DNA from 3 places in the Bacillus sp. F9_6S_D1_P_5 genome. Region 3 is predicted to be linked to each of the others. Evidence: riboswitches for the same ligand, from Rfam matches in the RefSeq annotation. Region 3 holds a riboswitch; each other region holds the start of a gene.
What was found. A riboswitch is a leader RNA that binds a small molecule or an ion and turns the genes downstream of it on or off. The one in region 3 is predicted to bind thiamine pyrophosphate.

Region 1: another riboswitch for thiamine pyrophosphate. It lies ahead of thiC (phosphomethylpyrimidine synthase ThiC); the one in region 3 lies ahead of ACUXEY_RS15295 (MTH1187 family thiamine-binding protein).
Region 2: another riboswitch for thiamine pyrophosphate. It lies ahead of tenA (thiaminase II); the one in region 3 lies ahead of ACUXEY_RS15295 (MTH1187 family thiamine-binding protein).

Annotation. Positions count from the first base shown of each region.
Region 1 is NZ_JBTREW010000005.1:172,679-179,594, forward strand. It holds gene ACUXEY_RS08685 (cytochrome d ubiquinol oxidase subunit II) at 1-246, shown strand, start outside; gene ACUXEY_RS08690 (arsenic transporter) at 598-1,956, shown strand; gene thiC (phosphomethylpyrimidine synthase ThiC) at 2,178-3,938, opposite strand; TPP riboswitch at 4,050-4,165, opposite strand; gene lldP (L-lactate permease) at 4,237-5,898, opposite strand; gene ACUXEY_RS08705 (DUF4870 domain-containing protein) at 6,181-6,498, shown strand; gene ACUXEY_RS08710 (metal-binding protein) at 6,614-6,916, opposite strand, start outside.
Region 2 is NZ_JBTREW010000013.1:4,149-11,064, reverse strand. It holds gene thiO (glycine oxidase ThiO) at 1-792, opposite strand, end outside; gene tenI (thiazole tautomerase TenI) at 785-1,405, opposite strand; gene ACUXEY_RS16915 (ABC transporter substrate-binding protein) at 1,416-2,417, opposite strand; gene ACUXEY_RS16910 (ABC transporter permease) at 2,414-3,166, opposite strand; gene ACUXEY_RS16905 (ABC transporter ATP-binding protein) at 3,166-3,915, opposite strand; gene tenA (thiaminase II) at 3,884-4,579, opposite strand; TPP riboswitch at 4,662-4,765, opposite strand; TPP riboswitch at 4,826-4,937, opposite strand; gene ACUXEY_RS16895 (SH3 domain-containing protein) at 5,207-6,361, shown strand; gene ACUXEY_RS16890 (hypothetical protein) at 6,367-6,705, shown strand.
Region 3 is NZ_JBTREW010000011.1:93,766-100,681, reverse strand. It holds gene ACUXEY_RS15305 (anaerobic C4-dicarboxylate transporter family protein) at 1-1,259, opposite strand, end outside; cyclic di-GMP riboswitch class I at 1,543-1,627, shown strand; gene ACUXEY_RS15300 (methyl-accepting chemotaxis protein) at 1,771-3,513, shown strand; TPP riboswitch at 3,575-3,676, shown strand; gene ACUXEY_RS15295 (MTH1187 family thiamine-binding protein) at 3,777-4,097, shown strand; gene ACUXEY_RS15290 (ABC transporter permease) at 4,069-4,842, shown strand; gene ACUXEY_RS15285 (ABC transporter substrate-binding protein) at 4,839-5,837, shown strand; gene ACUXEY_RS15280 (ABC transporter ATP-binding protein) at 5,834-6,583, shown strand; gene ACUXEY_RS15275 (hypothetical protein) at 6,650-6,916, shown strand, end outside.

The DNA of each region.
Region 1 (6,916 bases), on a different contig from region 3:
GGATACCCTCGTATTGCCGTTTTAGCAGTCGTCGCTCAATATGCATTTGCAAGTTATGCTTACGGTGTCGCTCATTTACCGTATATTATTTATCCTGATGTAACTGTATTTACAAGCTTTACAACGGTCGAAACATTCTATGCATTGCTTATTTTATATGCAATTGGGATTGCAATTTTATTACCAGGATTTATTTTCTTCTGGAATTTATTCTTGAAGGATCGAACTTTTTTGAAGGAAAAATAATATAGCCTTGGAGTCTGTTCCAAAAATCATATTGGGATGGGCTCCTTTTTTCATGTTTTGTCGATAAGTCCATATATTTTAAAAATCGCTGATATATTTCGAGTTGCGCTAGTATATCTCCATAATTGCCCATATAATTTTCATTTACTATCTTACCGCCCCACTAATTTACAGACTCCTCTCACGATAGTTATTTCACTATTCGTGACACTTGTCCTTTCACTTGAAAAACACATATTCACTTTATTCCATTATATGTCTAGTTCTTCCTATTTTTTGTTGAATATACTATCAATACAAACTTGAGACAAGCTACATTTGTTCAAAGGAAAATAGAAAGGTAGGCAAAATATGAGCATTGAAATATGGATTACTATTATTGTATTCTTCTTTACGATGATTGTTATCTTTTGGCGACCCCGTGGTTTAAATGAGGCGTGGCCGGCAGCAATTGGCGCTGGCATTATCTTGATTACTGGACTTGTATCAAGACCAGACGTCATGGACATTATTAGTAAAATTGGCGGTGCCTCTATAACAATATTAGCGACCATCGTTATGGCGGTTATATTAGAAAGCTTCGGCTTCTTCCACTGGTCCGCAGCGAAACTTGCAAATTTAGCAAAAGGCTCCGGTCGCCGTTTATACTGGTATATTCAATTATTATGTTTTCTTATGACTCTTTTATTTAATAACGACGGTAGTATTTTAATTACAACTCCAATTTTAATTCTTCTTCTAAAAAACCTTCAATTAAAACCGCATCAACAAATTCCTTATTTATTAAGCGGCGCCTTAATTGCCACTGCTTCTAGTGCACCAATTGGTGTAAGTAATATCGTAAACTTAATCGCATTAAATATTGTGAATATGACTCTTTATATGCACACAGCTATGATGTTTGTACCTGCAACATTAGGACTATTGTTTATGTCATGGCTTATGTATACAGTTTTAAAGAAAAAGCTACCAGAAAGATTACCTGTTTCTTCATATGATATCGAAGAAATTTTCTTCACGAAAAACTTCCATCCGTTAAAAGGAAAAAATTCCGTTGATACGAAACAAAAACGTACAAAATTCATGTTAAAAGTATTAGGATTCGTCTTCCTTATGCGCTGTCTTCTATTCGTTGCATCCTTCTTATCGATTCCAATCGAAATTGTTGCCGTACTTGGTTCACTCGTTCTTCTCATCTGGAGATGGTACTACTTACGAACAAACCCAGTCGATATTTTGAAAAAGACACCGTGGCACATTTTAATTTTCGCTTTCTCTATGTATGTCATTATTTACGGGCTTCATAACGCAGGATTAACAGCGGCGCTTGTAAATTGGCTTGAGCCATTGGTAAGTCAACATCTACTCTATGCTAGCTTTGCAATGGGTGGACTCGTTTCCCTCCTCTCTAACGTCTTCAATAACCATCCTGCACTTATGATTGGTACAATCACATTAACAGAAATGGGACTAGATCCAGTCACATTGAAAACTATCTATCTCGCAAACATTATTGGTAGTGACATCGGTTCACTATTATTACCAATCGGTACGCTAGCTTCCCTCATTTGGATGTATATACTGAAACAAAACAAAATTAAAGTAAAATGGAAAGACTATTTAAGTGTATCCCTTATCGTTATTCCTCTCACAACAGTCGTCACATTATTCCTCTTATACTACTGGGTACACCTCTTCTTCGCCTTATAAAGTGAAACTTTAATCAGCCCTCACCAATCGGACTTTAATGGGCAGCCCGACCCCCACCTAAATTCTTTGCTTTCGCTGAATTTTGAGGTGGGGGTCTTACTGCCCATTAAAGTGGGATAAACGACAGAAGCCCGCTTTGCTACCGTCTTAGCAAAGCGGGCTTCTTCTATATTTAAGTTAGGTACTACAGTGTGATCAATCAAGTAAAGAGGTGTAACGTGTTATTGGTATAAATGACTACCAGTGTCTTTAAATTCTTTCGCTTTCTCTTTCATTCCTTTTTCAATTGCTTCTGTCGTTTCTAAATCATTTTCTTTTGCGTATTCACGAATATCATGTGAAATTCTCATACTACAAAACTTCGGTCCACACATTGAGCAGAAATGAGCCGTTTTCGCGCCTTCTGCTGGCAATGTTTCATCGTGATATTCCATCGCACGTTCAGGATCTAAAGATAAATTAAATTGATCGCGCCAACGGAATTCAAAGCGAGCTTTTGAAAGTGCATCATCACGCTGATGAGCCGTTTTGTGTCCTTTCGCCAGATCAGCCGCATGTGCAGCGATTTTGTACGTAATAACTCCCTCGCGAACATCATCTTTATTCGGTAAACCTAAATGTTCTTTCGGCGTTACATAACAAAGCATCGCCGTTCCAAACCAGCCAATCATCGCAGCTCCAATTGCGGATGTAATATGGTCATAACCTGGTGCAATATCTGTCGTTAACGGCCCAAGAGTATAGAACGGCGCGCCCTGACAAATATCAAGTTCTTTCTCCATATTCTCTTTAATTAAGTGCATCGGTACATGCCCAGGTCCTTCAATCATCACTTGCACATCATGTTTCCAAGCAATCTTCGTTAATTCACCAAGTGTTTCAAGTTCAGAAAACTGTGCTTCGTCATTTGCATCTGCAATCGAACCTGGACGTAATCCATCTCCAAGAGAGAACGAAACATCGTACTGCTTCATAATTTCACATATCTCCTCGAAATGAGTGTATAGGAAGTTTTCTTTATGATGGAATAAACACCACTGTGCCATAATTGAACCACCACGTGAAACGATACCTGTCGTACGCTTTGCAGTAATTGGAATGTAACGAAGTAATACGCCTGCGTGAATCGTAAAGTAATCAACACCTTGCTCCGCTTGCTCAATTAACGTATCACGATACACTTCCCACGTTAAATCTTCTGCAATTCCATTTACTTTTTCCAGCGCTTGATAAATCGGTACAGTTCCAACTGGTACAGGCGCGTTACGAATAATCCACTCACGCGTCGTATGAATATTTTTACCTGTAGATAAATCCATAATCGTATCTGCACCCCAGCGCGTTGCCCACGTCATCTTCTCTACTTCTTCTGCGATAGAAGAAGATACAGCAGAGTTTCCGATATTTGCATTAACCTTCACGTGGAAATTACGTCCGATAATCATTGGCTCTGCTTCCGGATGGTTAATATTCGCTGGTAAAATAGCACGGCCTTCCGCGATTTCCTTACGAACAAACTCAGGCTCTACTCCTTCACGAATCGCAACATATTCCATCTCAGATGTAATGATGCCATTACGCGCATAATGCATTTGCGTAACGTTGGCCCCTTGCTTCGCTCTAAGCGGCTGGCGATCCATTTGCGGGAAAACAGGTGTATGTTTCGAAGCCACCTTCACACCGTCATCCTCTGGTTTCACTTCGCGCCCTTCGTATGCTTCTACATCCTCGCGCTCTATGATCCAAGAGTGGCGCGGCGTTGGAATCCCCTTTTCCAACTCCACCTTATACGCAGGATCTGTATAAGGACCGCTCGTATCATATACACGAATTGGAGGATTCGGAACGCCGTTTGTATCGCTTTGTTCAATCTCACGCATCGGCACTTTCATACCTTCTCGTGGTCCATCCACATACACTTTCTTACTTCCTGGTAAACTCGATTTCAATTCAATTTGCTCAGCTGAAACAGACTGTTTCATAACCTTTGTTGCCCCCCTGTACGTGACAAGGACGAGATATGGCCAGCGTATGCCAAAATAAAAAGAGCCAGGTCCATAAAAAATAAGGACCTGGCTCATAAAGACATCATTATGTAAAGCCGTTAACTTCCCTACGCTGGTACGAGCCAGATCAGGTCCAAAGGGTTAAGAAGTTCACGCGCTTCTCTCTCAGCCTACGCATACGTTAGGCACCCCTAGTTTATCACTGATTTAATTTTCAATACTTTCCCATCATACACGATAATCTGAAAAATGCAAAGTTTATTTCTTTTGTTACTTATGGAATCATCCACGTTAAATAATATGCCTGTACATACGTCATAATACCAACAATAATTACGAAAAATAAACTATGCTTCACTGTAAAGCGAAATAAATCTGATTCTTTTCCAGCAAGTCCAACTGCCGCACAAGCAATTGCAATCGATTGCGGAGAAATCATTTTTCCTGTTACACCGCCCGTTGTATTTGCTGCAACGAGAAGCACTTCAGATACACCGACTTGCTGTGCTGTAATCGCTTGTAAATTCGAGAACAGTGCATTCGCTGACGTATCAGAGCCTGTTAAGAATACCCCAATCCAGCCCAGGAATGGTGAGAAGAACGGGAATAGTCCGCCAGTTCCTGCAAGCGCTAACGCTAATGTAGAAGATAGACCAGAATAGTTTGCGATAAATGCGAATCCTAATACGAATCCGATAGATAGAATTGGCATTTTAAGTTCATTTAACGTTTCTTTAAATGTCGTTACTGCATCTTTTGCACTCATTTTCAAAATAAAGATAGAAATGATACAAGCAATTAAAATTGCTGTTCCTGTTGCTGATAATACATCAAACTTCAAAATTGCCTCGTACGGCGTCGGTTTATTTACAATTGGTTCTGCTTTCATTACTAAATTGTGTAAGCCTGGAACTTCAAACTTAAACACGAGGCTTTCCAATGCGCCGCCTGGAGCAAATAATGCCTTAAAGAAGCTTTGGCTCCAAATGACTACCATCACAGTTAAAATAATGAATGGAGACCATGCTTTTACGACTTTTCCTACTGTTAGTTTCGGCATAGATGTTGCCGTCGTTGTCGCAGCTACTTCACTATTTGCTTGTTTAGACTGATAAATTTCTTTCGGCTGCCAAACTTTTAAGAATAGCGATAAACTCACTAAACTTACAAGTGCTGACGTAATATCCGGAAGTTCTGGTCCTAAGAATGTCGCTGTAATGAACTGCGTAATTGCAAATGAGCTACCCGCTACAAATAAAGCAGGCCATGTTTGTCTTACCCCTTTAAACCCATCCATTAAAAATACGATAAAGAACGGAACAAATAATGATAAGAACGGTAATTGATGTCCAGCCATTTGTCCAATTTTATGTGGATCAATACCTGTTACTTGTCCAGCAACTGTAATTGGAATCCCCATCGCTCCGAACGCTACCGGTGCCGTATTTGCGATCAAACAAAGACCCGCTGCATATAAAGGATTTAATCCAAGACCTGCAAGAAGCGCTGCTGTAATCGCTACTGGTGCACCAAATCCTGCTGCTCCTTCTAAAAATGCTCCGAATGAAAAACCGATTAAAATAACGAGTAAACGATGGTCATTCGTAATGGACAATACAGATGCACGAATGACATCAAATTGACCTGTTTTCACAGAGATTTTATATAAAAATACCGACATAATGATAATCCAAGCAATTGGCCATAGTCCGTATAAGAAACCATATCCGGTCGCTGCCATCGCCATTGTGAACGGCATCTTATAAGCGAATAACGCCACTAAAATTGTAAGTACAACTGTAATAAACCCTGCCACATACCCCTTCATGCGGAAAACTGCTAAAGCTAAGAAAAAAAAGATAATCGGAATAAGTGCGACCGCTGCCGAAATCCAAATGTTTCCGAACGGATCATAAACTTGTGTCCATGTGTTCATTGTTCTCTCCCCCTAAAGAATCCCCTTTTAAATAGAATAACCTCATCAATATACTATCAGGTCATCATACCTTTAAGTCTAAAATAAAAAACGTCCAAGAAAACGTTTTCATTAATTCTATCACAACAATTTCCATTACGGAAGATTTTTTTGAAAATTTAATTTTCAACCTAGAAATCTTACAAAAGCGTCACGTTCTTGTAATGTTCATCGATAGGAAGCTCGCCACATTTCCTGCATAATAAAAGTATAACAACGGACATTATTTATGAGGTGATATATATGAACGGAAACAAAATATTAGCAGCTTTATCATACTTTAGTGTATTATTTGCCCCTATCTTATTCCCTATTATTGTGTGGATTGTGGGAGATTCTGAAACGAAACCACATGCAAAACGCGCTCTATGGACACATATCATTCCAAGTATCGCGTCATTCATTGGCTTTATTATTCTAGGAATTATGGGGATTGGATCGAATCAACCAGACGTAACACTTGGCATTGGAGCAATGATTGTCTTATGTATTTGCGGTATTATTAGCTTATACTACTTCATTTGGAACATCGTAAAAGGTATTAAAGTACTGAAAGCTTAATTTTAAACAAACGTTTGATTAAAACAGCACACATAATAATAAATGAAGCGTTATCGGCGATACGACAACCTTTTAATAAAAAAAAACGTCCCAAAATACCTTTTGGGACGTTTTTTTATCTTCTGCGTTTCTTCTTTTTTCTCATCATTTTCTTGCGGCGCGTGTTCACTTTATCCGCTATAATGTGAAGCGTGCTTGCGACAACAATTCCCATTACAAACGTTACAATTTCAACTTCATGCTTCTTCGCAATTTCTATTAAATTCCCGTCAAGCGCGATTATATTTAATAGGAATAAAAACGGAGAAAACACAATTAACATGTATGCAATACGAATCACATCACCAAGTATAATTGTATGTGTAAAGAAGGAGCGATGCGGCATGACCTTCTTATACGGATACCAGAATATACGCAG
Region 2 (6,916 bases), on a different contig from region 3:
TCCAATTACGTAACGTCCGCCGCGCTTTGGTGCAATGTAAAATCTTTCTTGAAAAATAGGAGCCTTTAAAAGTGGTTTTCTACTTCTTACCGCTACTACTTCTCCTTTAACTGGATATGTACCCCATTCGTGGTGAAAATAACCTAGTAACTTTGTACTCCATGAGCCACCCGCAATAACCACTTTTTCGCATGTGATACTACCTTCGCTTGTCACAATTCCAGTCACTTTATTATTTTCAATACAAATATGAAACACTTCTGTCTGTTCATATATATCAGCGCCCGAAAATGATGCAGAATGTGCGAATGCTTTCGTAAGCTCTGGTGCAATAACATGGCCATCTTTTGGATAATATACAGCTCCTATAATTGACTCAGAAAGAAATGGCTCTTTCTCTCGTAAATGATCTCCCGTTAGAAAGTAAGAATCTTCACCTGTTTTCTGCTGCCAATCCATAATGTGAAGAATTCTTTCCTTCTCCTCTTCATTTTGAGCAATGCGGTAAATGCCTTTTTCTTCATATCCAATATCGATGCCTGTTTTTTCACGTAAAACTTCTGCAAGTTGTGGAAATATAGCACGGCTTTCTCTAGCAAGTTCAAATAGCGGGTCATATTCATCCCATTCTGCCTGAACCCCAAGTAAACCAGCGGCTGCTTTCGAGGCTTCCGATGCAATCTGTTGCTTCTCTACAATCGCTACTTTATGTCCTCTTTCTGCTAGAAAATGTGCAACTGAACTACCAATTACACCACCGCCAATTATCGCTACATCATACTTCTTACACATGTTTTTCCGCCCACTTTCTTATTGATTCCTTATAAGACTTCGCTTTGTTATACGGGTTACTACTACTTATAATCCCAGACATAACAGCAATACCACTGACGCCGTTAGTAAGAACATCCCCGGTGTTTTCCGTGGTGATTCCTCCAATTGCTGTAATCGGTATAGATAAACACTTTGCAATGTTTGAAATTTCTTCAAGCCCTCTCGCTGGTACACCTTTTTTGCAATCTGTCGGAAATACATGACCATAGACGAGTGAATCCGCTCCATTCTTAAATGCATCAATCGCCTCTTCTAAAGAATGCACAGAATAACCGACATGCAAATAAGAAAACTTTTCTTTCACTGACCTTACATCTGCGCTTCGATATCCTAGCTGCACGCGCGGAACGTTTAATAAAATAGCAATATCAATTCGATCGTTTATCACTATTTTCGATGCCGGAAAGCCTTTCTTCAAAAGACTTTCCACACCTTCATACAATTCCTTCGTACTTTTCTCACGCTCACGAATATGCAAATAATCAATTTCACTTTCAATTTGCATCGCTACATTCACTAACTCTTCGAATGACATGTGACCATTTGAGATTACATGAAGCTCATTTCTCATATTCATTCGCCTACTTTAAAATATTTTCGAATAACTCATCGGCCGGAACGATTTCTTTCGTCATGCCTTTATCTTTCAGCCATTTATTTTGTTTCTCCCATGATTCTTTTGAATCTGATAAAAATGGCTCATCTTTCGTTTCCATCTTCTCTAATAAAATTTTCATACTTTCTTTTTCAACTTCTGGTACAAGCGGGAAGTTTTCTTTTTCTTGATGATTTAATAAAATATTTAATGCTTCATCTGGATTTTTCTTCATGAAATCATAGCCTTTTTTCGTACCACGTAAGAAAGCTTGCAACGCTTCTTTATCTTTCTTCAACGTTTTATCACCTGTTACAAATACAAGCTCATGATAATTCGGTACACCATAATCTGCTGGATTAAAGTATGCTGGCTCATGACCTTCATGACGCATAACAGGTACTTCATGGTTAATGTATGCCCCTGTTACCGCATCTACTTTTTTCGTAATTAATGCTGGTACTAAATCAAAGCCAACATCGACTACTTTCACTGTATCTGGATTACCACCAGCTTCTTTTATCATCGTTTTTAAATACATCTCACTTAAAGGTGTTCCAGAATATCCAACTGTTTTCCCCTCTAAATCTTTTGGCGATTGAATGCCCGCTGACTTCAGCGATACAACATGATTTAATGGTGAACGTACGACAGCCCCAATTGACTTCACTGGAATTTGTTCATTTGCTTTTGCCATGACAACATCTGGCTGGTAATATAGGCCAACCGTTACTTTTCCTGCAGCTGCTAAAGTTAATGGGTCAGTCGGATTGGAAGGGAATTTAATATTCACCTTTACACCTTCTTCTTTAAAGTAGCCTTTTTCAATTGCTGCATAAATAAAGCTATGTACCGCATTTGGGTACCAATCAAGCATGACCGTTATTTCTTTTTCTTTTTTACTCTTATCTGATGCTGAATTACTAGAACATCCAGCAATCATTGCAACTAATAATGTAAACACAAAGATGCGTTTTAATAATTTCATGAATGCTTCCTCCAACTAATGAATTTCTTTTCTAATATCGAAATAAGTATGACGAAGAAAATAGCTAATAACGATAACAATACAATGGGTGCAAATACACCTGCTCCATCTAACTGCGTCATCATTCTTTTACTGAAATATCCTAGCCCAGCTTGTGCACCGAGCCATTCACCAATTGCTGCCCCAATTACACTAAGCGGAACTGCAATTTTCAAAGCTGAGAAAAAATAAGGAAGAGCAGACGGCAATTTTAATTTAAGAAAAACATCTTTTTTCGTTGCCCCGTACGTAACTAAGAGCTCCTCCCATTCTTTTTTCGTACTGCGTAGCCCATCATACGTATTGACCGCAATTGGGAAAAACGTAATTAAAACCGTAACAACGACTTTACTCCAAATCGTATATCCAAACCATAAAACGAAGAGCGGAGCAAGCGCTGTAATAGGAATCGTTTGTGAAGCCACTAATAATGGATAAAATGCTCTCTCCATCCAATTACTCGCGTTCATTAACATCGCTAGCCCTACCCCAAGTACGATAGAAATTGCCACACCTATTAAAACGACATATAATGTTGCCGGCAAATGAACCGTAAATAATATATCTTTTAGTTTCCATATCTTCATTACAATCGCAGACGGTGACGGTAAAATGTACATTTCATCTACAATTCTTGCGCCTACTTCCCAAATGACAAGTAAAATGCTAGAAAGTGTAAGGGCAGGTAATAGTTCCTTCAGCCGGTTCATCATACGAGTACCTGCCTTTGTAACATACTAAGAAGCTCATCTTTAAGCGCTAACACTTCAGGCTTATATAAATCTTTTCTTGTTCGATTACGATCAAGCGGTACAATCCTCTCGGTTAAAGTAGTTATCGGTTGCTGCTCTACTACTAAAATTCGATTAGAAAGAAACAATGCTTCTTCCACATCATGAGTGATAAATAAAATTGTTTTTTCCCACTCTTTCCATTGTTCAAACAGCCATTCTTGCAAAGATGCCTTCGTTAAAGCATCCAACGCGCTAAACGGTTCATCTAACAGCAATATCTCCCCGCCTGTTAATAAAGTTCGAATAAAGGATACACGTTGTCTCATACCACCAGATAAATCTTTCGGATATTTTGTCTCATACCCTTGTAAGCCAAATTTATGCAATAGTTCCTTCGCCTTTATTTGTGCTTCTTTCTTCTGTACACCTTGGCACTCTAACGGCAGGGCAGCATTCTCAATAATCGTTCTCCACGGCAGGAGCATATCTTTTTGGGGCATATACCCTACAGGGTGGCTCTTTGTTTCTGTCAGCTCTATCTGTCCCGTACTTGCTTCTTCTAAACCTGTAATAAGGCGAAATAAAGTACTTTTCCCGCATCCACTCGGTCCGATAATACTTACAAACTCTTTATCTTGTATAGAAGCATTTAATTCATTGATGATTGGTTTCTCATCATAATGAAAAGAAACATTATGAAACTGTAGTATGTTCTTGCTCCTCAAATCCCCACATCTCCTTACGATAGGACATATCCCAGAATAAATATTCAAATCGACTGGAATATAGGAAAATCTCCTCTAATCGATCTAGCTCTTTGTCAGATTTTCCAACTGCCATTTCATTTAATAAATCTATTAGCCAAATACAAAGGTTACCGTATTCTTCAGAACTATATCCTTGAATCCACTCACCAAAGAACTCATGATCTCTCGCTCCAGGAATATCATTTAAACGCTTTCCAATTTCCCAGTAGCTCCACATACATGGAAGAAGTGCTGCTATTAATTCCGCAAGTGTGCCATTTTGAGATACAGACATCATGTAATTTGTATAAGCTAAATTTTTAGCAGATGGCTTTGCAGACTCTATCTCCTCTATAGAAATTCCAAGTCTTTTTGCATATTGTTTATGGATTGTCATTTCTCCATTTAATATTCCATCAATTTGTTCAGCAAATTTCCCCATTACTTGTGGATTCGTTGCCTTTACAACACCGATGGCATATAGCTTTGCATAATCTAACAAATATAAATAATCTTGAATAATGTAATACTGAAACTTATCTTTTTCTAACGTACCGTCTCCCATACCTACAACAAACGGATGATTATGACTCATCTCCCAAACTGGTTGTACAGTTTCTAATAATCTATCGCAAAATTTCATTTCCCTATCCCCTTCCGGTATGTGTATATAAATAAAAAACCACTTCTAAATAAGAAGTGGTTACAGCAAATAAAATTATAATTTATTCGTTGCTCCACTTCCCTTCGCTAGTATTACCTAGATCAGGTGTTATAAGGGTTAAGGATTATTCCTCTCTCAGCACAACAAGCACCCCTAGTGGTTTCAATATGAAATTTTCAAACAAAAAAGCCCCGTTTCTATACGCAAAGAAACGGGGACTTATTATTAGTGTCCGAATTGCTTCCCTACGCTAGCATAATCTAGATCAGGTAATGAAAAGGATCAAAGGCTTACGGCCTACTCTCAGCTGGCAACACCAGCTCTCCTAGCAAACTATGAAATTAACACTGTCAGTATAACATCGTAATAAGACATCATCAACTGTTTTAATTTTCTTAATTGTCAACAAAATAATAAAGCCATATAATACTTATATTCTATGTTAGAAATTATTATCCTAATTAATTGGATAAAAAGGAATCATTATCCTCAAAAAATTTATTTTTATATTGATTTCATATTACATTTATGTGAATAAACCCACTATATTATATCTTTATACTATAATAAAATTACAACTATACAACTAGAGGAGGTCTCTATTATATGAATATGAAAGCTACTGCTTTAGCAGCAACTACTGTCGCAATTGCTTCTTTACTTCCTTCTATGGGAGAAACAAATGTACAAACAGCCAACGCTGAACAATTATCTAATGTAAAAACTGGCTATGTCAAAGTCAATCAAGTAACCTTACATACAAAAAATAACGCAAATAGCTCATCAATTGATACAATTCGCTTTAATACGAAAGTGAACATACTTGAAACAACTGATAGCTGGTATAAAGTATCTGTTAATAATAAAGTAGGTTACGTACAAAAAGATGCTATTCTACTAAAAAACAAACTTCAATCTAATAATCAATACATCGTTAATGCCAATGCATTAAACGTTCGTTCTGAACCTAATTTAGAATCTTCAATTTTAGATGTGTTACCAAATGGGAAATTCGTTACTATTCAAGAAGAACAAGGCGAGTGGTATAAAATTTTACATAATGGCACAACAGGTTACGTACAAAAAGCATTCGTTTCTAACGGTTCACAGCCTTTAGTAAAAGGCATTACAGTTCAAAATAATACGAAATACACAGTTGCAACACCTAAACTTAATGTACGTAGCACCGCTAGTACAAGTAGTGCACTGCTTGGTTCATTACAAAATGGAACACAACTACAAGTAGTAGAAACTGTAGGAACTTGGTATAAAATTCGTTTTGGCACAGGATACGGATACGTGGCAAAACATTATGTAGTGCAAAATCAAGCACAAGTTCAAAAAGCCCAAACTGCTTCCATTCCAGCAGTTTTCAAATTCCCTACACAAGGAAAAATTAGCTCAACCTTTGATATGCGCTGGGAACAAATGCATTATGGTATAGATATTGCAGCTCCAGGTAACGTCTCTATCCAAGCGGCGGCGGCAGGTAAAGTTGTGAAATCATATTATTCAGCTAGCTATGGCAATGTTGTGTTCATCGCCCATCAAATAAACGGGAAATTATATACAACAGTCTATGCTCATATGAAAGATCGCACTGTACAAGCTGGTGATCAAGTACAAGCTGGACAATTAGTAGGTCATATGGGAAACACAGGTCATTCATACGGGCAACATCTTCATTTTGAATTACACAATGGAGAATGGAATTTTGAAAAAACAAATGCAGTAAATCCACTGCCATATTTAGTTAGGTAAATTGTATGTCACGCAATATCAATATACCTCTCTTAATTGAATACTTAGCCTTTTTAGGTTTAATCTGTTGTTTAATCATTTACAATACAAATACTGTATTTTTGTCTATTATCATTGCTTTTGTTGCTTTAGAAATTATGATGGAATCTTTTCAAGTTCAACTAAAACAAAAAATTGCCCATATTTATAATGCCATCTTTCTATTAAGTGCCCTAATAGCAAATATTATTAGTAATGGTTTTTATTTATCTACCGTATTTCCTGTATTTTTTATGGCTATTTTATTATTCATAGCTAGATACATTCATGTTCCTAATAACAAAAAACACGAACAAGAAGCTTAGAAAGAGGAGACACTGTGTATCAATCTTTCAAAGATAATCCGCTAAAATATATAGTGAATTTATATAAAAAAACAAATACTTTTTTTGGTATACAAGGAAGCAATACGGCACAAGTTCTCCTTTATGGAATGTTATTTCTCGTCTTAATTACATTCTCCTTGCTTTACTAATAAAAAAAGGATCTCACATAAAATTGAGATCCTTTTTAATT
Region 3 (6,916 bases):
ATGAGGCCTGGAATCATAAAGCTATGATTTAAAACATATTTACCAATGCCAGTTGTACCAGTGCGATCAAAGTTGATGGCAGCAACGATTGTTCCATAGTTTGGAATGAAGAAATATCCATTTACTGCAGGGAACATCGCGATTAGTAGTGCTGGTGGAATACCGAGTGATAATCCAAGAGGCATTAAAGCACGTACTGTTGCGGCTTGGCTATATAGTAAAATAGATAGAATGAATAATGCGATGGCAAATAGCCATGGTGCACTTGTTACTAGGTGCTGAATTGATCCTTGAATCATATTTAAGTTTCCATTAAAGAAAGTATCTCCCATCCAAGCGATACCGAAAATAGCAACAACTGCTGTTGCCCCTGCTTTAAAGACGTTACCAGACACGATGCTTTCTACATTTGGTTTACAGAAAATAATAATAAGAGCTGCGATCGTTAACATAACCATTTCAATTGTGTTTGGCATGGAAAGACGAACTAACTTCCCGTCAACCATCCATCCTGGACGAAGTGCCTCAAACGAACCGAGAAGTACAACAAGAAAAGTTGCTACTAAGAAAAGGATAACGGATAGTTTAGCGCCTTTTACACCAACAAATTCCTTTTTCTCTTCAATCTTAGGAATCATACCTTCTTTTAATCGTTTTAAGTATTCAGGGTCTTCATTTAAGTCTTTCCCCATTTTACTAGCAACAAATGCAGCTACCATACAAGCGATGAAAGTAGAAGGGATACTTACTTTTAGAATGTCTAATAAAGTGATTTTATAGTCAGCTAGCATTGCTAAAAGTGCAACTGTTGCAGCTGATATAGGACTAGCTGTAATTGCTTGTTGGGAAGCGATTACGGCAATTGACATCGGTCGTTCCGGTCTAATCCCAGATTCGCGAGAGACTTCTGCGATAACAGGAAGTACAGAATAAGCAACGTGACCAGTTCCTGCGCAGAGTGTAAATAAATAAGTAACAATTGGAGCAAAGAATGTAATACGCTTTGGATTTTTTCGTAATGCTTTCTCAGCCAGATGAACAAGGTAGTCCATTCCTCCAGCGGCTTGAAGTGCACCGGCAGCTGTAATTACTGCTAAAATCATAAGCATTACATCAATAGGAGGAGCTGTAGGTTGTAAATGGAAGACGAAAACAAGTATTGCCATACCGACGCCACCCATTACTCCTAAACCAACTCCGCCTAGGCGTGCGCCAATAAAGATGCAGAGTAGTAACGTAAGAAATTGTAGCCAAAACATGATAAACTACCTCCGAAATTCATTAGTTAAGATATATTTGAATAATTTAATTTGAACGAAAATTAAAATAAATACTCAAAACAATCCTTGTGTTTCATACATTTTTTATTATATAACACAAGAAATGTAACATTCACGTACTTTGTTAAATTATTTCGAAAAAATAATACATTGAAACTTTACATTTACATTTATAAATAGGTAGACATTTTAATTTTTATGTTGTAATCTTTGATAGAGAATAATTTAATTCTCATAGAACTCCCATATCGTTCAACTCGTTCAGCGAGAAAGGCAAACTGATGGAAACATTAGGACGCAAAACTACAGGAGCTAAGGCCGAAAGGCTATGCTAGCCAGTTACCGGACGGATAGGGTTGGTCTTGACCAATGCTCTTTTCATTGGTCTTTTTTTTATTTGTAAAAAAATGAGAACCTTTATCAATTGTTAATGAGGTTTATATTTTAATAGTCTTAATTTATATTATGTTAATTAAGAAAGGTGATGTTAATGGGAAAATATTGGCACAAGCTATCATTTCTTCAAAAAAATGTATTGTTAACTGTGCTAGTTATTTTGACGCTTGTTGGTACTATGGGAGCGTTAAGTTTTAACATGTTTCAAAATAGCATGATGTCTATATTTGAAAGGCATTCTTTTGAAACAGGAGATACGGTATTACATAAATTAGACGTGGAAATATTGAGAGATGTTGCAAAAGACCCAACGGCAGAAAGAGAAAAGAGAGAGAAGTTAACAGAGAAATTAGATGAATCAACGGAAGAATTGAGCAGTGTTGGACAAACGTATATTGTTGGAGCGAAAAAAAATGAAAAAGGTGAGCTACAAATCATTGATTTGTCTACAGGTTTAGCAAATGTTGTTGAAGTAAGGCCGGGAGAATATTATAAACAACCAGATCTTTGGATGGAAGCATATGATAAAGTAATGAGCACAAAAAAAGCAAACATGACAGTAGTATATGAAGACGCATTAGGAACATGGGTGACGATATTAGAGCCAATTAAAGATGGAGAAGGTAACATTGTGGCACTTGTTGCAGCTGATGTAGATGCCTCTATTGTTCCTAGTACAAAGGAAAAGTTCATTATACAAGGTTTAATGTTTATTTGTATTTCTGTTTTAATTGCAACGGTTATTCAATTCCTAATCGTACGTAACGCACTTGCTCCATTGCGGGATTTACGTGAAGGATTGCGCAAAGTCGGTGAAGGTGACTTAAGTATTAAATTAGAGGAAAGACCAGATGATATTGGTATTATTAATGCGTATTTTAATAATACTATCGAGAAGTTTAAAGGAATTATAGATAAAGTAAAGCAGACAGCAGAACAGGTTTCCTCATCTTCACAAGAATTGTCAGTGAGTACGAAAGAGAATAGCATGGCAGTCCAAGGAATCGTAAGTTCTATAGTTGAGTTAAGGGCTGGCGTTCAATTACAAGAAACTGCAGTACCAAAGTATTTAGATATTATATATGAAATGGAAGATAGGATGGAAGAAATAACGAATACTGCAAAACAAATGGCGAAAGAGTCTGAAGGTACAAACCATCATTCAGTAAAAGGAAATGGTATTATTGAGCAGACGATTAATCAAATGAACATAATACAAAATGCAGTACAAGATTTATCTTCTATTATTTATTCTTTGGAAAAAAGATCAAAAGAAATTAGTGACATTGTAACAGTAATTACTGGTATTTCAAATCAAACGAATTTGCTAGCTCTAAATGCTACTACTATTGAAGCTTCATGTGCTGAGGAAACTGGTGAGGGATTTGTCGTTGTTGCGGATGAAGTGCGTAAATTAGCAGAGCAGACGGAAGCATCAGCAAAAGATATAGCAAAATTAATAGGGGAAACACGAGCTGGTACGGAAGAAGCTGTTGTTTCAATTCAAAATACTTTAAAAGAAGTAGAATCTGGAATGAAACTTGTTGAAAGTAGTGGTGCTTTCTTTGGTGAAATTTCAAAATCAGCACAATCTGTTACAAATCAAGTTAGAGTTGTTTCTAGCAATTCAAGTAATATATTGCAAAATAGCCAAAATATTGTTCGTGTTGTAAATGAACTATCACTTATCGCAAATACGTATGCAAATAGTAGTAATAATATTGAAGAAAGTATGAAAGAGCAGGAAATGTCTGTACAAGATATTGCTGAATTAGCAAGTTCTTTAAGCTGGCTTTCACAGGAGTTACAAGAGTTAATAGGAGAATTTAAAAGTTAAATGAAATGATTATACGTACTTTTGTTTGTTCAATAAAATAAATCATGCTACAATGAAAACGAATTAAGGACCGGGGAGCCAATTGGCTGAGAGGATGTAAATAAACATCGACCCTCAACCTGATCTGGATAATGCCAGCGTAGGGAGTTACTTAAAGTGATGTAGCATATGTTATTCTATAATAACTTGCATACAAGGCTTTCCTACGCAGTAGGAAAGCCTTTTCTTGTTTTAACATTTCATATTATAAGGGGGATTTTACTATGTCACAACAAGTTACAATTTCATTTTCAGTAGTACCACAAGCGAAGAACAAAGATGTGTATTCTGTTGTTGATAAAGCAATTGAGGTTGTACAACAATCGGGAGTTCGTTATGAAGTAGGGGCAATGGAAACAACGCTGGAAGGAGAATTAGATGTACTTCTTGATGTCATTAAACGTGCACAACAAGCGTGTGTGGATGCTGGAGCAGAAGAAGTAATTACTTCTATTAAAATCCATTATCGTCCAAGCACTGGTGTAACGATAGATGAAAAAGTTTGGAAGTACCGTGATGAATATGCAAAACCAGAAGCAATCTAAAATAATTACAACAATTTGGCTTATCCTTCTCATTGCGATATGGGAAGGATCTGTTTCATTATTTAAAATTGAACCGTGGATTTTACCCAAGCCTTCTGCCATTGTTCAAGAATTAATTGGAATGAAAGATTTACTATTACCGAATACGATGCAAACGCTGCAAGAGGTTATAATTGGACTGTTCTTTGCGATTTTAATTGGGACAAGTATTGCAATTATTATGGACGTTATTCCTTTATTTCGTATTTTAATAAATCCGTTGCTTGTTATTTCGCAAACGATTCCAATCGTTGTACTTGCACCGTTATTTATTATTTGGTTTGGATATGGAATGCTACCGAAAGTAATGGTAGTCATACTCGTTTGTTTCTTCCCGATCGCGCTTAGCATTTTAGAAGGTTTTCAAACAGTAGATAAAAATATGTTGAAGTTGTTGCAAACGATGAAGGCAACGAAATGGCAAGTTTACCAGAAAGTAAAGTTTCCAGCAGTACTTCCATACTTTTTCTCAGGGTTAAAAATTGCAGTTACATATAGCGTAATGGGAGCGATTATTGGAGAATGGCTCGGTGCCAGTGAAGGATTAGGAGTTATGCTTACGAGGGCTACGAAATCCTTTTTAACAGCCCGAGTATTTGGTGTTGCAGCAATTATTGTTATGGTGACATTATGCTTGTATTTTATCGTAGAGTTTATGGCAAGAATAACAGCACCATGGATATATAGAAAGGACGGCAGAAAATGAAAAAAGGTTTAAAAGTTATGTTGGCTGCCTTATTAGCAGTAGGTGTGGTTGGGTGTAACCCAGCGAAGAAAGAAGAAAGTGCAAGTAAAGATCAAAAAGTAAAAGTAGTATTAGATTGGTTTCCGAATACGAATCATACTGGCTTATATGTAGCGCAAGCGAAAGATTATTATAAAAAGCAAGGCTTAGATGTAGAAATTATTCAGCCTGGTGATAATGTGACAGCGGAGCAAATGATAGCTTCAGGAAAAGCTGACTTCGCAATAAGCGCACAAGAAAATGTAACGTTGGCTCGTGTGGAGGGGATTCCTGTTGTATCTGTCGGAGTGATTATTCAGCATAACACTTCAGCTTTTGCATCGCTTAAGAAAGATAACATGACTTCACCGAAAGATTTTGAAGGTAAACGTTATGGAGGCTGGGGAGGACCAGCAGAAGAAGCTACATTAAAGACAATTATGGAGAAACATCAAGCTGATTTTAATAAAGTTGAAAAAATCATCTTAGGACAAACCGATTTCTTTAAATCAATCGGCCGTGATGCAGACTTTGAATGGATTTATTACGGATGGGATGGAATTGAAGCGAAGCGCCAAGGAAAAGAGTTAAATACGATTATGGTGAAAGACTTAGACCCAGCGCTTGATTTCTATAGTCCAGTTATTATTACGAGTGAAAAACATACGAAACAAGATAAAGACTTTGTGAAAAAGTTTATGAGTGCAACGACAGACGGTTATAATTTTGCAATTAAAGAACCGAAAGAAGCTGCTGATATTTTAATTAAAGCTGTTCCAGATGTGAATAAAGACTTAGTACAAGAAAGTCAAAAGTGGTTAAGTACGAAGTATCAAGATGATGCAAAAGCATGGGGAGTACAGAAGGAAGAAGTTTGGACGAATTACATGAATTTCTTATATGATAACAAAGTTATTAAGAAGAAAATTGATGTAAAAGATGCCTTTACAAATGAGTTCCTTCCAAGTGAAAAATGAGTGGATTACAAATAAAAGATGTTGTAAAATCTTTCGATGGAAAGAATGTATTAGCAAATATTAGTGCTTCTATACAAGAGGGAGAGTTTGTTTCCTTTGTAGGACCGAGTGGTTGCGGGAAAAGCACATTATTAAATATGATTGCAAATGTTGAAAATCCAACAAGTGGGAATGTAACGTATAAGGATACGCACGTACGAGAGCAAGATGTCGTAAGTTATATGCCACAACAAGATTTATTACTACCGTGGCGATCAGCTTTGCAAAATATAGTCCTGCCATTGGAAATCGAAGGTAAACCGAAAAAACAAAGGCTCACAGAAGGAATGGAAGCATTAAAGCAATTTCAGCTAGATGAATATGCGGACCATTATCCAGATGAATTGTCCGGTGGTATGCGTCAAAGGATTAGTTTTCTGCGCACATATTTATGTGAAAAGCCAATTATGCTACTTGATGAGCCTTTTGGAAAATTAGATGCTTTTACAAAAATGGAAGTACATAGCTGGCTTTTAAACTCTTGGCACCAAGAGAAGCAAACAATCGTTATGGTTACACATGACTTAGATGAGGCAATCTTGCTTTCGGATCGTGTATTTATTTTATCTCAAAGGCCAGCATCAATAGTTGGCGAGGTACAAGTGAAATTACCTAGGCCGAGAACGATGGATATGTTAACATCACTTGAGTTAAAGCAGGATAAGGAAGAAATTTTGAGAGTATTAGCTCCTTATATGAAAAAATAGAAAAAGCCTTTTAACAGTTTTTAGTATAATTACTGTTAAGAGGCTTTTTTATATAGGGGGAGAAAGATGAAATCTATAGAGCAAATAGTTGATTCGTTAACAGCTAATAATCTTGAAGAAGGAAAGTCCTTATTAAAAAATCATATTTTATTAATGAAGTATGGTATGGAACATCATGAATTAAAAGAAGAAGAAATGACAGAAGTTTTAAAGTGGGTTCAAGGCCGGGATCAATTGAGAAAAGATGTTCCAGAATTACGTGATTTACATTTAGTTAAAAAGTTTCAAGTGCTATTAGATGAATTTATTCATTCAATAATTTCAAATGGTTAT